2 regions of the Mesorhizobium sp. LMG17149 genome follow, and region 2 is predicted to be linked to the other one. Evidence: predicted binding sites of a transcription regulator. Region 2 holds the regulator's gene; the other holds the start of a gene.
What was found. The regulator PhoB, encoded in region 2, activates phosphate uptake and scavenging genes when phosphate is short. The targets are predictions, from matches to a motif close to TGTCATNNANCTGTCAT.
Positions count from the first base shown of each region.

Region 1: ugpB (sn-glycerol-3-phosphate ABC transporter substrate-binding protein UgpB) is a predicted target of PhoB. The motif match lies at 5,374-5,390, and genes of this name have one in related genera.

Region 1 covers NZ_JANIFL010000001.1:109,541-119,650, reverse strand. The annotation lists gene NP945_RS00570 (ABC transporter ATP-binding protein) at 1-851, shown strand, start outside; gene NP945_RS00565 (sn-glycerol-3-phosphate import ATP-binding protein UgpC) at 989-2,056, opposite strand; gene ugpE (sn-glycerol-3-phosphate ABC transporter permease UgpE) at 2,064-2,912, opposite strand; gene ugpA (sn-glycerol-3-phosphate ABC transporter permease UgpA) at 2,922-3,806, opposite strand; gene ugpB (sn-glycerol-3-phosphate ABC transporter substrate-binding protein UgpB) at 4,001-5,311, opposite strand; gene NP945_RS00545 (EAL domain-containing protein) at 5,671-8,103, shown strand; gene NP945_RS00540 (TlpA disulfide reductase family protein) at 8,105-8,794, opposite strand; gene argH (argininosuccinate lyase) at 8,830-10,110, shown strand, end outside.
Region 2 covers NZ_JANIFL010000008.1:260,752-270,861, forward strand. The annotation lists gene NP945_RS20865 (PAS domain-containing protein) at 1-629, shown strand, start outside; gene NP945_RS20870 (PstS family phosphate ABC transporter substrate-binding protein) at 1,139-2,167, shown strand; gene pstC (phosphate ABC transporter permease subunit PstC) at 2,264-3,730, shown strand; gene pstA (phosphate ABC transporter permease PstA) at 3,727-5,043, shown strand; gene pstB (phosphate ABC transporter ATP-binding protein PstB) at 5,061-5,885, shown strand; gene phoU (phosphate signaling complex protein PhoU) at 5,912-6,619, shown strand; gene phoB (phosphate regulon transcriptional regulator PhoB) at 6,636-7,325, shown strand; gene NP945_RS20900 (ROK family protein) at 7,342-8,589, opposite strand; gene xylF (D-xylose ABC transporter substrate-binding protein) at 8,860-9,900, shown strand; gene NP945_RS20910 (sugar ABC transporter permease) at 10,043-10,110, shown strand, end outside.

The sequences.
Region 1 (10,110 bases), on a different contig from region 2:
GGCGAGGCATCGGCGTGGTGGCGCAGGATGGCGCCCTGTTTCCGCATCTGACCATTGGCGACAATATCGGTTTCGGCATGGGTCGCGGCGAGGACAAGCGCACTGAGCGCATCGTCGAGCTCGCCTATATCGTCGGCCTCGACAAGGCGATCCTCAAGCGCCGCCCGCACGAGCTCTCCGGCGGCCAGCAGCAGCGCGTGGCGCTGGCTCGCGCCATGGCGATGAAGCCCAGGCTGATGCTTCTCGACGAGCCGTTCTCGGCGCTCGATACCGGCCTGCGCGCTTCGATGCGCAAGGCGGTGGCCGAGCTTCTGGAAGCTGCCGGCATCACCACCATCCTGGTGACGCACGACCAGGCCGAGGCGCTGTCCTTCGCCAGCCAGGTCGCGGTGATGCGCGACGGCAAGTTCTCGCAGATCGGCACGCCGCGCGAGCTCTATCTCAAGCCGAAGGACAGGATGATCGCCGAATTCCTTGGCGACGCCATCATCCTGCCGGCCAAGATATCGGATGGATTCGCCAACTCTCCGCTCGGCCGCATCGCGGTCGACACCAATGACAGCCGCGATGTCGCCCGTATCATGCTTCGCCCGGAGCAGATCGCGCTGAAGAGAACGTCGCGCGAGGGCATGTCCGGCACCTCGGACATGCTGTTCGGCGAAGTGACGGAATCCGAATTCGCCGGCTCGATGTGCACGGTCGCGGTGCGGCTCTTGAACAATGCCGATCCGCCCGATGCGGCCGCGATCGGCAACACGCCGCTGGTCCTGCGCAAACCGGGCATGGACGCGCCGGCGGTCGGCGAGATCGTCCGGCTGACCGTATCGGGAAAGGCGCATGTCTTCGCCTGAATGCCGTATGCGGGTAGCCTGGAGTAATTCTAGGAAACTGTGAAGCGGTTTTCCGTCTGGAATTGCGTCAAAACAAAGAGTTAGAGCAGTTCGCCGTTTCCGTGAAACGGTGGAATGCTCTGGGCATATCCTTTGGATTAGCCGACGCGCTTTCCTGCCTGATCGAACCAGTGCAGCTTTTCTGCCTTGGCAACCACGCGCAATTGGTTGCCAACCGTGGCGGTGGCGCGACCCGCGACACGCACGACGATGCGGTTGCCGCCTGCCGCACAGTGAAGGAAACTTTCAGCGCCTACCGGTTCGACTGCCTCGACCAGCGCCGGCAGGACGAGCGCGCCGGACGGCGCCTCCGCATTGAAGGTGACGTCGGCATCCTCGGGCCGAAAACCGAGGGTCGCAGCTCTTGCCTCCCGAGGTGCGAAAGCGATCGCCGTGCCATCTGCGAGCGCCGCGCCTGAGGCGCCTTCGGTCAGTGCCAGGAGATTCATCGGCGGCGCGCCAATGAAGGAAGCAACGAAGGTCGAGGCCGGCCTTTCGTAGACATCGAGCGGCGCCCCCATTTGCTCGACCAGTCCGGCATTCATGACGACGAGGATGTCGGCCAGCGTCATCGCCTCGAGCTGGTCATGCGTGACATAGACCGACGTGACGCCAAGCGAGCGCTGCAAATTCTTGATCTCCACGCGCATCTGGCCACGCAATTTGGCGTCGAGATTGGAAAGCGGCTCGTCGAACAGGAAAAGCCTCGGGTTGCGCACAATGGCACGGCCCATGGCGACACGCTGGCGCTGGCCGCCGGAAAGCTCGCGCGGGCGGCGGTCGAGCAGCGCCGAAAGTTCCAATATTTTCGCCGTCGCGCGGACCCGGCTGTCGATCTCATCTTTCGGCGTGCCGCGGTTGCGCAGCCCATAGGCCATGTTGTCGTAGACTTTCATATGCGGATAGAGCGCATAGTTCTGGAACACCATGGCGATGTCCCGCTCGGTCGGGCCGATTGAGTTTACGATCTTGCCGTCGATCGCAACTGTTCCCGAGGAGATGGTTTCGAGCCCGGCGATCATCCTGAGCAGCGTGGACTTGCCGCAACCCGATGGGCCTACCAGCACGCAAAGCTGCCTGTCGGGAACTGCGATTGAAACGCCCTTCACGGCCTCGAAACCGCTGGGGTAGACCTTCTTCACATCCTTCAGATCGACGGTCGCCATCAGCTTCTCACTTTTCGGAATCGACCAGGCCGCGAACGAACCAGCGTTGCATCAGCACCACGACCAGGATCGGCGGCACTATGGCCAGCATCGCTGTGACCATGACCAGGTGCCATTGCGTATCGGCATCGGCGAAGGAGACCATCTTTCTCAACGCGATGACGATCGTGTTCATGTTGCTGCTGTTGGTGACGAGCAACGGCCACAGATACTGCGTCCAGCCATAAATGAAGAGGATGACGAACAGCGCCGCGATATTCGTCCGCGACAGCGGCAACAGGATATCGAAGAAGAAGCGCCACGGCCCCGCACCGTCAACACGCGCCGCCTCCACCAGCTCACCTGGAATGGTCATGAAAAACTGTCGAAACAGCAATGTGGCGGTGGCGGAGGCGATCAGCGGGATGATCAGGCCGGCATAGGTGTCGATCATGCCGAGATCGACCATCACCTTGTAGGTCGGCAGGATGCGCACCTCGACGGGAAGCATCAAGGTGATGAAGATCAGCCAGAAGAAGGTCATGCGCAGCGGAAAGCGGAAAAATACGATCGCGTAGGCCGACAGGATCGAGATGAAGATCTTTCCCACCGCGATGCCGAGCGCCATGATCGTCGTGTTGAGCAGCAGCCTGCCGACGCTGACGCCGCCGATACGGCCGACACCGCCGAACAGCGCTTCGGTGTAATTGTTCCAGAACTGATCGCCGGGCAGGAGCGGCAATGGCGGCCTGAGGATCGTTTGCAGCGTCTGCGTCGAGGCAACGAACGTGTAGTAGATCGGGAAAGCAACGATCAATATGCCGAGGATCAGCACGGCGTGGGCGATGACGGTGCGGAGCGGTGACTGGCCGATCATCGCTCGCCCTCAGCCGTAATGGACTTTGCGTTCCACATAGCGGAACTGGATGGCCGTGAGCGAGATGACGATGACCATCAGGATGACCGACTGCGCCGCCGAGTCACCGAGGATCAGATTGACGAAGCCGTCATTGTAGACCTTGTAGACCAGCGTTTCAGTCGTCTTGCCCGGACCGCCCCCGGTGACGGCATGGACGATGCCGAACGTGTCGAACAGGGCATAGACGGTGTTGACGACCAGCAGAAAGAAGGTCGTCGGCGCAAGCAGCGGGAAGACGATGGTCCAGAATCGCTTGGTCTCGCCGGCGCCATCCATGGCCGCCGCCTCGATCAAGGCTTTCGGCACCGCCTGCAGGCCGGCGACGAAGAACAGGAAATTGTAGCTGATCTGCTTCCAGGCAGCGGCGGACACCAGCAGGATCATGGCGTGAGTGCCGTTGAGCAGTGGATCCCAGGCGATGCCGAAACTCCTCAGCATGTAGGCCAGCGACCCGATCGACGGGTTGAAGAGGAACAGCCACAGCATACCGGCGATCGCCGGCGCCACCGCGTAGGGCCAGATCAAGAGCGTGCGGTAGAGACCTTTGCCGCGCACCACCTTCTCTGCCATGACCGCAAGCAGGAGCGCCACGCACATGGCGACGATGGCGGTCGCAAGGGAAAACACCACCGTGACCTTGATCGAGTTCAGGTAGGCCGGATCGGCAAGCACTTTCCTGAAATTGGCGAACCAGACGAACTTGGTCCTCAGTCCGAACGGATCCTGCCTGAGCATGGATTGGTAGAACGCCTGACCGGCCGGCCAGTAGAAAAACACGAGCGTGATGGCCAGTTGCGGCGCCACCAGCAGGTAGGGAAGGATCTTGTTGGGAAACACGACGCGAGGGGTCATGGAGCCACTCCGAGGTGATGAGGCGGGCGGCACGATGTGGCATCCCTCTTCGCCAAGATGCCTTTGACGAGCGTTTCGGATTGGGCATCATCGACCGTTGGCGAAATCGCAAGGGACGGCAAAACTCCCCTCGCCGAGGGGAGATGCCTGGCAGGACAGGTGGATGCGCCGTAGAGCAAGGACCTGCGCTCGCTCTAATTCCCCAGCGCTTCCTTGATCGCCGCATTGCCACGCGTAACCGCATTGTCGAGCGCCTGCTGCGCGGTTTGCTGGCCGGCGAGCATCTTTTCGAACTCCTCGTTCTGGATATCGCGCACCTGCGGCAGGTTCGGAAGACGTACGCCCTTGGAATTGTCGGTCGGCGCCTTACCCGTCATCTGCAGGATCGGGGTCTCGCGACCGACGTTCTTGTCATAGAAACCGGACTTCTTGGTCGCTTCATAGGCGGCAAGCGTTACCGGCAGATAACCCGACTTCTGGTGCAGGTATTCTTGCACCTCGGTCTTCGACAGGTAGGCGAAGAAGGCCGCGACGCCCTTGTATTCCTCGTCGGATTTATCAGCGAAAACCCACAGGCTGGCGCCACCCGGCGTCGTGTTCTGCGGTGCGCCCTTGGCGTCGCTGTCATAGGGCAATTGGCCGATGCCGTAATTCATGCCGGACTTGACGATATCGCCAAGGCCGCCGGAGGATTCGGTCATGATCCCGCATTCGCCGGCGAGGAAGATCTGCTTGGCTTCGGAGGTGCGGCCGCCATATTTGAAGGTGCCGTCCTTGGCGAGGTCCGCCAGCGCCTGGAAGTGGTTGACGAAAATCGGCGCATTGATCTTGAGCTCGACATCGCCGCCGGCCAGACCGTTCTGCTGGGTGGCCCATGACACGTCATTCCAGGCCGCGAAATTCTCCAGATGGATCCAGGTCAGCCAGGTCGAGGTGTAGCCGCAGGCGGCCGCGCCGCTCGCCTTGATCTTCTTGGCGTCTTCCCACACCTCATTCCAGGTCTTGGGTGGGCTGTCGACGTCGAGACCAGCCTTCTTGAAGATATCCTTGTTGTAATAAAGGATCGGCGAGGAGGAGTTATAGGGGAAAGAGAGCATGGTGCCGTCCGGCTTCGAATAATAGCCGACTATGCCTGGCAGATACTGGCTCTTGTCGAAGGTCATTCCAGCGCTGGTCAACACATCGGCTGCCGGCTTGATTGCGCCTTCGGCTGCCATCATCACGCCGGTGCCGACGTCGAACACCTGCATGATGTCGGGCGCCTGGCCGGCGCGGTAGGCGGCGATGCCGGCATTCAGCGTCTCGGGATACGTGCCTTTGAACACCGGAACGAGTTCATAGTCGCTCTGGCTGGCGTTGAAATCTTTGGAGATCTTGTCGACAACTTCGGCATTGGCGCCAGTCATGGCGTGCCACCAACTGATCTGCGTGACAGCAAAAGCGGAGGTTGAGGAAAGCAGCATAAAGGTGGCGGCAACACCGGCCGCGAAGCCGAAGGACTTCATGTTTCATCTCCCGTTTGTCATTGGCGAAAGGGGCACTCCCGCAGAGGCAATATGTGTCGCTCATGACAATCAGACAACGGTTTTGTTGCAGATCGACGAACTTCACCCCTTTACCTCACGCCACCTCGCCTCCGCTTGGACGCATGGAAAGCCACACGGTTAGCCGGCTTAGCGCGACGACGAGCGCCAGGAACGACCGTCGGGACTGCCAAGCTGGCTTTCGGCGTGCCAGCCCTGATTGCAGCCGCTGCAACCCGAAGAGACACGCCAAGGTTGCAGGCGACTTTATCGATCCCTCAACGGCAACGCGCTACTCAATCCTGCTGCCCTGTTTATTTCCAAAGATCAGGTGAAATAAAATGCTGACGGTCTACAATTGTATCGTCAACGAACACGATCTGAGACTGGTCGCACTCGCCGCGCTGATCTGCGGAATTTCCTGTTTCTCTGCAGTCAACCTGCTTCATCACATAAGCCGCTCCACCGATCGGAACCGGCTTGCCTGGCTGATGATCGCGGCCACTTCGACCGGCTTCGGCATCTGGGCAACGCACTTCATCGCCATGCTCGCATTCACACCTGGCATACCCAGTGCTTACGATCCCGCACTTTCCGTGCTTTCGCTCGCTGCTTCGGTCACTCTGACGGCAGCCGGCATGTGGATCGCCACCTTGCGGAATGAGTTCGATTATCATCTCGTCGGCGGCGCCGTGCTGGGCGGCGGCATCGCGGCCATGCACTACATCGGTATGGCGGCATTCGAGGTTCAGGGCCGCATCGAGTGGAACCTGTTGCTTGTCGCCGTTTCCCTTCTGGCCGGCGTGACGCTCGCGGCGCTGGCGCTGCGTGTCGTGCAGCGCCGTCCCTCCTTGAAGGCGACATCCGGCGGCGCGGTGCTGCTGACGCTGGCGATCTGCACCTTGCATTTCATCGGTATGGGTGCCGTCTCGATCTTCCCCGATCCCTCGATCGTCATATCCGAATACACGATCGAGCCGACCTCGCAGGCTTTCGCCGCCGCCGCCGCCACACTGGTGATCCTGGTTCTGTCGGCATCGGCGCTGTGGATCGATTTGCGCTTCCGTCGCCAGAAGCTCGAGGTCGACCGCATGCACGGTCTGGCCAATGCCGCCGTGGAGGGGCTGATCGTCTGCGACGGCCACCGCATCATCAGTGCCAATGACAGCATGGCGACATTGACGGGCATCGCAACAGCGACGCTGAACGGAATGCAGCTTGGCGATCTCTTCGGATCCGACATGTCGGGCTTCGGCGAACAGCCGCAGGAGGCCGAATTGAGCGGCCGCGATGGCACGAGCATTCCTGTCGAGCTGATCGCCAGGAGCATCGACTATTGTGGCAAGCCTCACAACGTGGTTGCGGTCCGAGACATTCGCGAGCGCAAGAAGGCGGAACAGGAGATCCTGCGCCTTGCCCATTTCGATCCATTGACCGGACTGGCCAATCGCCGCAGCTTTTCCGGCCGGCTGGAGACGGAAATTGCTGCGATGGGCCGGACCAGGAAAGGCGGTCAGCTTGCGCTTCTGCTGCTCGATCTCGACCGGTTCAAGGAGGTCAACGATCTGTATGGGCACGGCGCGGGCGACGCCATGCTGCAGAAGGTTGCGCATTGCGTTACCGGCATTCTTCGTCAAGGACAGATGGTGGCGCGGCTGGGCGGCGACGAATTTGCCATCGTCGCGCCGAACCTGACCGACCCGTTGGAGGCAGGCCGTATCGCCGACGCGGTGCTGACTGCCATGCGCGAGGAAAACCGGCTCTCGGTCGGCGGCGGCCTTGTATCGGCCAGCATCGGCATTGCGCTGTATCCATCGGATGCCGAAAACCAGGCCAGCCTGATAAGCCACGCCGATACGGCGCTCTACCGGGCCAAGACCGAAGGCAAGGACACCTACCGCTATTTCGAAGCTTCGATGGGGGCCGAGGCCCGCGACAAGCGCGTGATGGAGCACGAACTGCGCCAGGCAGTCGCGCGCCAGGAGTTCTACCTCGTCTACCAGCCGCAGAAGGAGATCAGCAGCGGGAAGATGGTCGGTTTCGAAGCGCTGGTCCGCTGGCGGCATCCGACGCGCGGCGACGTCTCGCCGAGCATATTCATCCCGGTCGCCGAAGACAGCGGCGCCATTGGCCAGATTGGCGAATGGGTGCTGACGGCCGCCTGCGAGGAAGCCGCCCGCTGGGAAAATCCGCTGACGGTGGCCGTCAACGTTTCGGCGGTGCAGCTCCACAACACGAATTTCAGCCGCAAGGTCCACGAAACCTTGCTGAATTCCGGCCTGGCGCCCGGCAGGCTCGAGCTTGAGATCACCGAGACGGCGCTTGTCAAGGACATGCCGCGGGCATTGGCCACCTTGCGGCAGGTCAAGGCGCTGGGCGTGCGCGTCGCCATGGACGATTTTGGAACCGGCTATTCCTCGCTCTCCAACCTTCGCGCCTTTCCCTTCGACAAGATCAAGATCGATGGCTCATTCATCAAGTCCGTCGACAAGAACGGCCAGGTCGCGGCGATCGTGCGCGCCGTCCTGGGACTTGGACGCGGGCTCGGCCTGCCGGTTCTGGCGGAGGGTGTCGAGACGCTCGGCGAACTGAAGTTCCTGGACGCCGAAGCCTGCGAGATCGGCCAGGGCTACTATATCGGCAAGCCGGCTCTCATCGAGGAATTCGGCGATCTGACCGGCGTCGTCGCACCCGCTGTCGGCAGCAAACCCGCCAGCCTGCGCGACAGAAGCGTTCTGGCCTTCGCGCCCGCACCCGCGCTAGCCACACGCTAGACTACAGGCTCTCGGGCTTGAGTGCCGTCTCGACCAGCCGCCTGGCGTCCGTCCCCGACCATTCGGCCGGGCCATTCATATGGGCGATAAGGCAGCCTTCGCCGTCGATCAGCATCGTGACGGGAAGGCCTAGCGCCAGGCCACGCTTCTTGAGGTCGTTGAACAGCGCCATCGTCGAATCCCGGTAATAACCGAGCGTCGCGACGCCGGTATCGCTGAGGAACTTCTTCGGCTTCACATCGTCGCCGGCATCGACGTTGACGGCGACCACTTCAAAGGAGTCGCTGCCCTTTTCCTTCTGCAGCGCATCGAGCGCCGGCATTTCGGCACGGCACGGCGCGCACCATGTCGCCCACAGATTGAGCAGCACCGTCTTGCCGGCATGATCGGCAAGCGTCATCGGCTTGCCGTCCGGACCATTGAAGGCAAGGCTCTTCAGGGATTGAGGCGGATCGGCCGGCAAAAGTGCCGCAACCTCACCGGTGGCCGACGCCGCGACTTTCTTGGCGCGGTCGCTCTTGGCCGCGCAGGTCACGTCGTCCCTGCTGTCACCCACGGCAGCTTGTGCCGGTGCATTGTTGCCAGACCGGCTCTCGCTGACATATACCGCGACCGCGCCCGCCAGCGCGCCCGCCACCAAGGCGGCGAGGATCAGGCGCGGGGCCGGGAAGAATCTACTACCGTCTGCCATTTTCTCAAAACTGCTCCGAAGCACGGGTTATAGCCATGAGCGACAAGAAAACCAGCAACCAGATGTGGGGCGGACGTTTTGCCTCGGGTCCGGCCGCGATCATGGAAGCGATCAACGCGTCTATCTCCTTCGACCGCAAACTCTATGCGCAGGACATCAAAGGCTCGATCGCCCATAGCGAGATGCTGGCGCAAACGGGCATTATTTCGGCGGCCGACCAAGAAAAAATCGCTGACGGGCTGAACACGATCCTGAAAGAGATCGAGGCCGGCAGCTTCGAGTTTTCGACACGGCTCGAAGACATCCACATGAACATCGAGGCGCGCCTCGCCGATCTGATCGGCCCGGCGGCCGGCCGGCTGCACACCGCCCGCTCGCGCAATGATCAAGTCGCGGTCGATTTGCGGCTGTGGGTCAAGGATGAATGCTTTCGCGTCGCCGAGGCGTTGAAAGGGCTGATCGAGGCGCTGCTGGAGCGGGCCGAGGAGCATGCCGCGACCGTGATGCCGGGCTTTACCCATATGCAGGCGGCCCAGCCGGTGACCTTCGGCCATCACTGCATGGCCTATGTCGAGATGTTTTCGCGCGACCTGTCGCGCGTGCGCGATGCGATCGAGCGGATGGATGAAAGCCCGCTCGGTGCCGCGGCCCTCGCCGGCACCAGCTTCCCGATCGACCGCCACCGGACCGCCAAGGCGCTCGGCTTCCGCGAGCCGATGCGCAATTCGCTCGACAGCGTCTCGGATCGCGATTTCGCGCTCGAGTTCCTCGGCGTGGCGGCGATCTGCGCCACGCATCTGTCACGGCTGGCCGAAGAGATCATCATCTGGTCGACGCCGCAGTTCGGCTTCGTCAGGCTGTCGGACTCGTTTTCCACCGGCTCCTCCATCATGCCGCAGAAGAAGAACCCCGATGCCGCCGAACTGGTGCGCGGCAAGACCGGCCGCGTCACCGGTCATCTGGTCGGCCTGCTGACGGTGATGAAGGGCATGCCTTTGACCTATGGCAAGGACATGCAGGAAGACAAGGAATCGGTGTTCGACGCCGCCGAGACGCTCGACCTGATGCTGGCGGCGATGACCGGCATGGTCTCGGACATGACGGTCAACGCTGCCGCGATGAAGAAGGCCGCCGGCTCCGGCCACGCGACAGCAACCGACCTTGCCGACTGGCTGGTGCGCACGCTCGGCCTGCCGTTCCGCGAGGCGCATCATGTCACCGGCCGGGCGGTGGCGCTGGCCGAAGACAGGAAGGTGGGGCTGGAGAAGCTTTCACTGGAGGATTTGCAGTCGATCAATTCCGGCATCACGGCCGAC
Region 2 (10,110 bases):
TCGATGCCCAGCTGATCAAGCCGGCGCGCTCCTCGGTGCTGCTGGAAACGCTGGTCGCCACCATCCAGCGGCATCGCCACAACACGAGCGGCAGCGACGCACAGCCGCTCGCAGCCGACGTCGCTGCGGGTTATGTGATGCGGCCGCAGCCCTCGGCACCGTCCGAACAGCGGGCGCTGCTGCAGCCGCCTTCGATTCGCCCCCGGCCACCGGTGGCGGCTGGCGGCGACAGACTGGATATCCTGGTGGCCGAGGACAATGAGGTGAACCAGATGGTGTTCACCCAGATCCTCGGCGAGACCGGTTATGGTTTCGAGATCGTCGGCAATGGCCGCAAGGCGCTCGACGCCTTCGGCCGGCTGAACCCGTGCATGATCCTGATGGATGTCTCCATGCCGGAGATGAACGGTCTCGAAGCAACCGCCGCCATTCGCCGGCTGGAGGAAGAAACCGGCACGCATGTGCCGATCATCGGCGTCACCGCGCATGCGCTGAAGGGCGACCGCGAGCGCTGCCTGGAGGCAGGCATGGACGACTATCTGCCCAAGCCGATCAGTCCCCGGGCGTTGCTCGAGAAGGTCGAGCGCTGGGTCGGCGCCAGCCGGCAGGCGCAGCGCAACGCCGGGTAAGGCCGGCTCTGCCCGAGTACCGGGAATACGGCGAAGATTCGCGCCCCTGTCAGCGGCCAAGACTATGGTGCGATCGCACCATATGAAAGGCGGCATCCAGCCGAGACAATGGCGACATTCGAATTCCGCTCTTCCCAGTTACGGGCGGGAGCAGCGACCGCCGGCATGAGACAGCGTCAACCTACCCCAACGGACCTGTTTTCGGCGATGGCCCGGCCACGACACCGTCTGGCTGAGAGCAACGCGCTCCCGTCCGGCTTTTCTTCATAAAGGCCGGCTGATCCCCAAATCGCCGGCCAGCCTCGACCGAATCGAGCAAGTCCCTGATTCCGGTGACAAAGCGGGGCTGCGTCGGGAGTGCCGGCCAGGCGGCATTCTGCTCATCCCGATGACGCGTTACCGGGGTGACATCAAACTGTCATGCGACTGTTATAATCGAAGGCTATTGGCCTCAGCGGGCGCCGACTGACGAGCGCCGAGAGACCATCTTCCGAACAGGAGCAGGCCACATGAAGAAATTCCTCTATACGGCGTCGGCCGCTGCGCTTGCGCTCGCCGCGACGTCCGGCTTCGCCGCCGCGCGCGACCAGATCCAGGTCGCCGGATCATCGACAGTGTTACCTTATGCCAAGATCGTCGCCGAGCAGTTCGGCGAAACATTCACCAACTTCAAGACCCCGGTCGTCGAATCCGGCGGCAGCGGCGCGGGCATCAAGGAATTCTGCAAGGGCGTCGGCGAAGATACGATCGACATCGCCAACTCGTCGCGTCCGATCAAGGCGGACGAACTCAAGTCCTGCGCCGACGCCGGCGTGAAGGAAGTCCAGGAAGTCCGGATCGGCTATGACGGCATCGTCTTCGCCACCGACATCAAGGGCCCGGATTGGGCGCTGGTTCCCGCCGACATCTACAAGGCGCTCGCGGCCAAGCTGGTCGTCGACGGCAAGCTCGTCGACAATCCGAACACCAAGTGGAGCCAGGTCAATCCGAAGCTGCCCGACTGGGACATCGCCGCCTACATTCCGGGCGAAAAGCATGGCACGCGCGAAGTGTTCGAGACCAAGCTTCTCGATGCCGGCTGTGACAAGGCTGCTCTCAAGGCCGCCGGCATTGCCGACGACAAGGAAATCGGCAAAACCTGCATCGCCATCCGCAAGGACGGCAAGGCCGTCGACATTGATGGCGACTATACCGAGACGCTCGCCCGCATCGACTCCAACAAGACCGGCGTCGGCGTGTTTGGCCTCGCCTTCTATGAGAACAATGCCGACAAGCTGAAGGTCGCCACCGTGGAAGACGTCGTGCCTTCGACCGAGACGATCGCCAGCGGCAAGTATCCCGTCTCGCGCCCGCTGTTCTTCTACGTCAAGAAGGCGCATCTGGGCGTCGTTCCCGGCCTCAAGGAATATGTCGAGTTCTTCCTTGACGACCAGATGGTTGGCCCGGAAAGCCCGCTCGCCGAATACGGCCTCGTTGCTGCTCCGGATGCCGAGCGTCAGGCCCAGCGTGACGCTTTCGCCGCCGGAAAGTCGATGTAATCAGCTGCCGAACCGGGGTGCGGGCCAAATCCCGCGCCCCGGTTTCATCGCAGGCCGCAATGGCGGCTGCGTAAGAATTTCTCTTGGGGTGGGTCCATGTCGTCCTTGCTCGTACTGGCCATCGTCGTTGCCGTCGGCCTGGTTGCCTTTTTCATCGGTCGGCAACGTGCCGCGGCCCAGGACAATGGCAAGGTCAAGCCGCATTCGCGCGCCCACTATCATGGCTGGTGGGCCTTCCTGCTCGCCGTTCTGCCTGCTCTTTTGCTGCTTGCCGTCTGGACCGTCGGGTCTTCCGTCTATCTTGACCGACACATTCACACTGCCTTGCCCGAGCGCACCGTCGACAGCAAGGTTGCCAGTGAGGCACTGGATGTCAGCCTCGTAAAGAGCCTCGCCAGGGGCCTGCGCAAACTCGATGCAGGCACACTGGCCGCAATGCCTGCCAGCTTTGCCGAGCTGCAGCCGCTGCTCGCCGCCAAGGGTGTGGCACTGGCGAGCGACACGCAGGATTACATGATCCCGATCGCCGTCGAGGCGAACAAGGTCCAGGACCGGCTCGGCCTGTTCGGCGCCATTGTCATTCTCGTTTCCTCGATCGCCGGCGCCTTCTATGCGCTCAGGCAGATCGAGCCGCGCGCCAGGGCCCGCAACAATGTCGAGAGGCTGATGCTGTGGGGGCTGCTTGCCGCCTCCACCATCGCCATCCTGACCACCATCGGCATCGTGCTTTCGATGCTGTTCCAGACGATCACCTTTTTCGAAAGCGTCTCGCCGATGAGTTTCTTCTTCGGCACCGTCTGGGATCCGCGTTTTGCCGCTGCCGGTTCGGGCGGCAGCCAGGGTCAGTTCGGCCTGATCCCGCTTCTTGCGGGCACGCTCTACATCGCCGCCGTCGCGCTGCTGGTTGCGGTGCCGGTCGGGCTGATGTCGGCTGTCTACATGGCCGAATACGCAACGCCCAAGGTGCGCTCGGTGGTCAAGCCGGCGCTTGAACTTCTGGCCGGCATACCAACCATCGTCTACGGCATCTTCGCCGTCGTCACGCTTGGGCCGTTCCTGCGCGACCTGTCCGCGGCGCTGACCGGCGGTTCGCCCTTCATCCAGGGCCAGAGCATCTTCACCGCCGGCCTGGTCATGGGCGTCATGCTGATCCCGGTCGTGTCCTCTCTCTCGGACGACATCATAACCGCGGTGCCGCGCGCCATGCGCGACGGGTCGCTTGGCCTCGGCGCGACCCGCTCCGAGACGATCAAGCGGGTGATCCTGCCGGCTGCACTACCCGGCATCGTCGGCGCCATCCTGCTGACCGCCTCGCGCGCCATCGGCGAAACGATGATTGTCGTGCTGGCGGCGGGCGTCGCCGCCAACCTTACCATCAACCCGTTCGAGGCAATGACGACCATCACCGTCAAGATCGTCAACCAGCTCACCGGCGACCTCGAGTTCAATTCGCCGCAGACGCTGGTCGCCTTCGCGCTCGGCCTGACGCTGTTCGCGCTGACGTTGGTGATGAACATCGTCGCGCTCTACATCGTGCGCAAATATCGGGAGCAGTACGAATGACCGACATTTCCATGGATACGATGGTCAGGGCGGCGGCCCATCCGCGCCGCGACATCGGCCTGAAGGCCCGTTACGCCGCCGAACGCCGTTTCCGCTTCTATGGCGTCGTGGCGATTTCCGTAGGCCTGGCGTTCCTGGCAATCATGCTGATCACCATCGTCTCGAAAGGCTACACCGCCTTCTGGCAGACGACGGTATCACTGCCGATCTCGTTCGACGAGAAGGTGATCGATCCTTCCGGCAAGCGTGCAACCGATCCGAGCGTTCTGATCAAGGCAAATTATCCCAAGCTTGCCGAAAACGCGCTTGTGGCCAAGCTCGGCATCTCTCCTGATGACAAGCCGATGATCCAGAAGCTCAAGGGCTTCCTGTCGGAAGGCGCCCGCGTCCAGTTGCGCGACATCGTTGCCGCCGATCCGTCCGTGATCGGCACGACACGCAACGTCAACATCCTCGCCGCCGCCAATCTCGACTCGGCTTTCAAGGGCCAGATCGACCTCAGTGTCGAGGAAGCGCGACGCAAGGTCTCGGACCAGCAGATCACCTGGATGAACAAGCTCAAGGCCGAGGGCGCGATGGCCGAGCACTTCAACAGCGGCCTGTTCACCTACGGCGCCTCCAGCCGCCCGGAAACCTCGGGCATGGGCGTGGCGATCATCGGCTCGTTTTATATGATGGTGATCGTGTTGCTCCTGGCGCTGCCGATCGGCGTCGCCGCCTCCATCTATCTGGAGGAGTTCGCCAAGAAGAACCGTTTCACCGACCTTATCGAGGTCAACATCAACAATCTGGCAGCGGTGCCGTCAATCGTCTTCGGCTTGCTCGGCCTCGCGGTGTTCATCAATTTCCTGGGCATGCCGCGCTCCGCCGCTTTCGTCGGCGGCCTGGTGCTGACACTGATGACGCTGCCGACGATCATCATCGCGACGCGCGCTGCACTTGCCGCGGTGCCGCCGTCGATCCGCTCGGCGGCTCTCGGTCTTGGCGCCTCCAAGATGCAGATGGTGTTCCAGCACATCCTGCCGCTTGCCGCACCCGGCATCCTCACCGGCACCATCATCGGTCTAGCGCGTGCGCTCGGTGAAACCGCGCCCCTGCTGCTAATCGGCATGGTCGCCTTCGTCGCCGATCCACCGACGACGCCTTTCGATCCGGCCACCGCGCTGCCGGTGCAGATCTATATGTGGGCGAACGAGGCCGAGCGCGCCTTCGTCGAGCGCATGTCGGGCGCGATCATCATCCTGCTCGTCTTCCTCATGGCCATGAACATCACCGCGATCGTGCTTCGGCGTCGGTTCGAGCGGCGCTGGTAGAAAAAAGGCATTTTGGTATGAACATCATGACCGAACAGTCCCTTGAAAATGCAGTGGGCGATAAGATGAACGCCAAGTCGAACGAAGTGATCAAAATGCGCGGCGACAAGGTCGGCGTGTTCTATGGCGAGAAGCAGGCGCTGTTCGATGTCAATCTCGACGTCCGCCTGAATCAGGTGACGGCGCTGATCGGCCCCTCCGGCTGCGGCAAGTCGACCTTCCTGCGTTGCCTCAACCGCATGAACGACACCATCGATTCCGCGCGGGTAACCGGCAAGATAACGCTCGACGAAGAAGACATCTACGACAAGAACATCGATGTCGTCGAACTCAGGGCGCGCGTCGGCATGGTGTTTCAGAAACCCAATCCGTTCCCCAAGTCGATCTACGAGAACGTCGCCTATGGCCCGCGCATCCACGGATTGGCCAAGCGCAAGGCCGACATGGATCAGATCGTCGAGTCGAGCTTGAAGAAGGCGGCGATCTGGAACGAGGTGAAGGACCGTTTGCAGGAACCTGGCACGGGTCTTTCCGGTGGCCAGCAGCAGCGTCTGTGCATTGCACGCGCCATCGCCGTGTCACCCGAGGTGATCCTGATGGACGAACCGTGTTCGGCGCTCGACCCGATCGCCACTGCTCGCGTCGAGGAACTGATCGACGAACTGCGCCAGAACTATACGATCGTCATCGTCACCCATTCGATGCAGCAGGCCGCGCGCGTGTCGCAGCGCACCGCGATGTTCCATCTAGGCTATCTGGTCGAGGAGGGCGCCACCGACAAGATGTTCACCACCCCCGACGACAAACGCACCCAGGACTACATCACCGGCCGGTTCGGCTGAGCTCAGGCATATGAGGGACGAAGATCATGGGTGAACATACCGTTGCATCTTTCGATGAGGATCTGGAGCAGATCAGCCAGCTGATCCGCGACATGGGCGATCTCGCCCGCTCGATGGTCAGTGGCTCGACCAAGGCTTTGCTCAATTCGGACAATGCGCTGGCGCAGCGCGTGGTTTCCGACGATGCCATCATGGATGCCCGCCAGCGCGAGCTGGACGATCGCGCCATCACGCTGATCGCCAAGCGCCAGCCAATGGCCAACGATCTGCGTGCGGTGGTCGGTTCGATCCGCATGGCCGGCGACCTCGAGCGCATCGGCGACCTTGCCAAGAACATCGCCAAGCGCGTCGGCACTGTCGGGCTGAGCGTCACGCCGCACGATCTTTCGCATTCGATCGACGCGATGGCGCAGCTGGTGCTGATCCAGGTGCAGGGGGTCGTCGACGAGTATGCCGCCGCTGACGCGGCAGCGCTTGCCACGCTCAGAAACAATGATGAACGCATCGACGTCAAATACACCTCGGTGTTCCGCGAGCTGCTGACCTACATGATGGAAGATCCCCGCAACATCACGGCGTGCACGCACCTGTTGTTTTGCGCCAAGAACCTCGAGCGGATCGGCGACCACGTGACCAACATCGCCGAAAATGCCTACTATGTTTTGACCGGCACGCAGCTGCCAGCCAATCGTCCGAAGCAGGACGAGACGGCAATGTCCGCGCCAGCGGCATAACAGGGGTGACCAGCCGATGATCGCACCACGCATCATGGTGGTGGAGGATGAGGAGCCGCTAGGCGTGCTGCTCCGCTACAATCTTGAATCCGAAGGTTACCAGGTCGAGGTCGTGACGCGCGGCGATGAGGCCGAAATCCGGCTGCAGGAGAACGTTCCCGATCTTCTGGTGCTCGACTGGATGGTGCCTGCGGTTTCGGGCATCGAACTCTGCCGGCGCCTGCGAATGCGTCCCGAGACCGAGCGGCTGCCGATCATCATGCTGACCGCGCGAGGCGAGGAAAGCGACCGCGTGCGCGGCCTGTCGACCGGCGCCGACGACTATCTGGTCAAGCCCTTCTCGACGCCGGAGTTCATGGCCAGGGTCAAGGCGCTGCTGCGCCGGGCCAAGCCGGAAGTGCTGTCCAGCGTGCTCAAGGTCGGCGATATCGTGCTCGATCGCGAGTCGCACCGTGTCTATCGCAAGAAGAGCGAGATCCGGCTTGGGCCGACGGAATTCCGCCTGCTCGAATTCATGATGCGCCATCCAGGCCGCGTGTTCTCGCGCAGCCAGCTGCTCGACAATGTCTGGGGCGAGACGATCTACATCGATGAGCGCACGGTCGACGTGCATGTCGGCCGGCTGCGCAAGGCGGTCAACAATGGCCGTATGCCTGATGTCATCCGCACGATCCGTGGGGCCGGATACGCCATCCGAGAGGACTGAACTCCCTCGTTTGAACTCACGCCACGTTCTTGCCGCCGAAACCGGATCTCGCCTGCACGCCCGGCGCAAAAATCTCCTGATCGACGAAGATCAGCGCCCGCATGGCGCAGCCTTCGCGGATCAGCGGCAGTTCGTTCGGCTCGGTGTCGAAGGAAATCGATTTGGAATGCTGGCCGCCGGCGGTCTGGGCAATCGCTTGCCGCAATGCCGGCTCGATCAGGTCGAAGGCGGCGGCGCTGACACCGACCATGGCGACCGGCGCCGGATCGATCAGCGCGAACAGGCTGCCGAGGCCGTAGCCGAGCGCTTCGCCGGCCTTGCGATAGGCTTCCCGTTCGGGTCCGTCACCTTCGCGGGCCGCGGCAGCCAGGGCGCGCATGTCGGCGTCGCTGACATCGGCAACGGGTTCTGCATCCTCGCCCATCTGCCTGGCGTTGCGCCATATGGCGTAATTGCCCGCATAGGCTTCGACGCAGCCGCGCCGTCCGCAGCGACATAGCGCGCCGTTCGGCCGATGGATCATGTGGCCGAATTCGCCGCCCGAAGAATGGGTGCCGGTGAACAATTCGCCCTTCAGCACCAGTCCCATGCCGATGCCGTGCGACAAAAGGATAGCGATGAAATCGTCGCGGTAACGATCGGGGTCGCGCCAGCGCAGCGCCACCGCCATCATGTTGCAGTCGTTCTCCATTATGGCGGGGATGCCGAACTCGTCTTCGAATATGTCAGCGAAGGCGATGTCGGTGTGCGGCGTGATCGGCGACCACAGCATGGCGCGGGCACGGGTGTCGGTGATGCCCTGGATGGCCAGCGCGATGCGGGCGATGCTGCGCACGTCCAGGTCGGGATCTGCCAGGCGGCGCCGCACGATGGCCGTGCATTCCCCGATCAGCGACTCGCGCGACATCGTCAGCGTGTCCAGCCGGCGCTGTTCCTCGGATATTACCTGGCCGGCATAGTCGATGACGGCGACGGAGAGGAAGTTCAGCGACAGCACCACGGTCATTACCGCGGCCGCTTCCGGATTGAGACTGAGGCCGACCTGCGGCCGGCCGCGTTTGAGCGAGCCGGCCTCGCTCGGCTTGCTTTCGGTCAGGATGCCTTCGACGATCAGGTCGGATGAAATCGCCGAGATGGTCGAATGGCTGAGGCTTGTGGTCGCGGCGATCTCGGTTCGCGACGGCTGTCCGGCGCGGCGCACTGCCGCGATCACCATGGCGCGGTTGCGGCGGCGCAGATCGTCGTGGCGGATTCCGACCGACATGTTCTTTCATATCCTCCCGGTCGCCGCGGTTCCTCCTGCCCCTGGAACGCTGTCGGTGACGCCGGTAAATACTGGCAGAAGCTGCAGGCCGTGTCATTTATTTATTCCGAGACTCGAAAAAACCTCGAAATGACATCAAAATCCATCAGAATCGATGTTGACAGCGTTCGGGCGTTGGCCCAGTATTTTTTCGAGGCTCGAAAAAATAGAGCCTTTGTGCCGGCCCTCGGGTCAGTTTGGTCGCGCCATACGCGGCGCAGGGAGGATAATATGAAAAGATTCACGGCCGCCATCCTGGCGGGTGCCGCCATGTCGCTGACGCTCGCGTCTGTCGCGCAGGCGAAGGACAAGGTTGTCGGCGTTTCGTGGTCCAACTTCCAGGAAGAACGCTGGAAGACCGACGAGGCCGCCATGAAGACGGCGATCGAGGCCGCCGGCGACAAGTACATCTCCGCCGATGCGCAGTCCAATCCCGGCAAGCAGCTTACCGATGTCGAAAGCCTGATCTCGCAGGGCGCCAATTCACTGATCATCCTGGCGCAGGATGCGTCGGCCATCGGCCCGGCGGTGCAGAAGGCGCTGGACGAGGGCATTCCGGTCGTCGGCTATGACCGGCTGATCGAGAACAAGGACGTCTTCTATCTGACCTTCGACAACAAGGAAGTCGGCCGCATGCAGGCCCGCGAAGTGTTCAAGGTCAAGCCGGAAGGCAACTACGTCTTCATCAAGGGCTCCGGTGCCGATCCCAATGCCGACTTCCTGTTCTCGGGCTCGATGGAAGTGCTCAAGGAAGCCATCGACAGCGGCAAGATCAAGAATGTTGGCGAAGCCTACACGGATGGCTGGCTGCCCGCCAACGCCCAGAAGAACATGGAGCAGTTCCTGACCGCCAACGACAACAAGGTCGACGCGGTGGTCGCGGCCAATGACGGCACTGCCGGTGGCGTCGTCGCGGCGCTGACGGCTCAAGGCTTGGCCGGCACCGTGCCGGTCTCGGGTCAGGACGGCGACCACGCCGCGCTGAACCGCATCGCCCTCGGCACGCAAACCGTGTCGGTGTGGAAGGACGCGCGGGAGCTCGGCAAGAATGCCGCCGAGATCGCCTCGCAACTGGCCGACGGCAAGAAGACGAGCGACATCGCCGGCGCCAAGGACTTCACGACGCCGGGCGGCAACACCGTCAAGTCGCTGTTCCTGACCCCGGTTGCCATCACCAAGGACAATCTCAACGTCGTCATCGACGCCGGCTGGATCAAGAAGGACGAAGTCTGCGCGGGTGTCGCCGCCGGCACCGTGGCGGCCTGCAACTGATCCGTACCACTTTGCAATATCTGAACGCCGCGGCCCAAAAGCCGCGGCGTTTTCTCAAAGAATTGTGTTTCCGCATCATGCGGATAGCTTCTAGGCTGGGCTCCGGCATGCGTGTCAGACGGCCAGCCGGTGGGAGGAAACCATGACCGATACGACGTCAAACCCGCAGACCGATACGGCGCGCGCGTCGGAACTCGGCGCCGTCGCCCG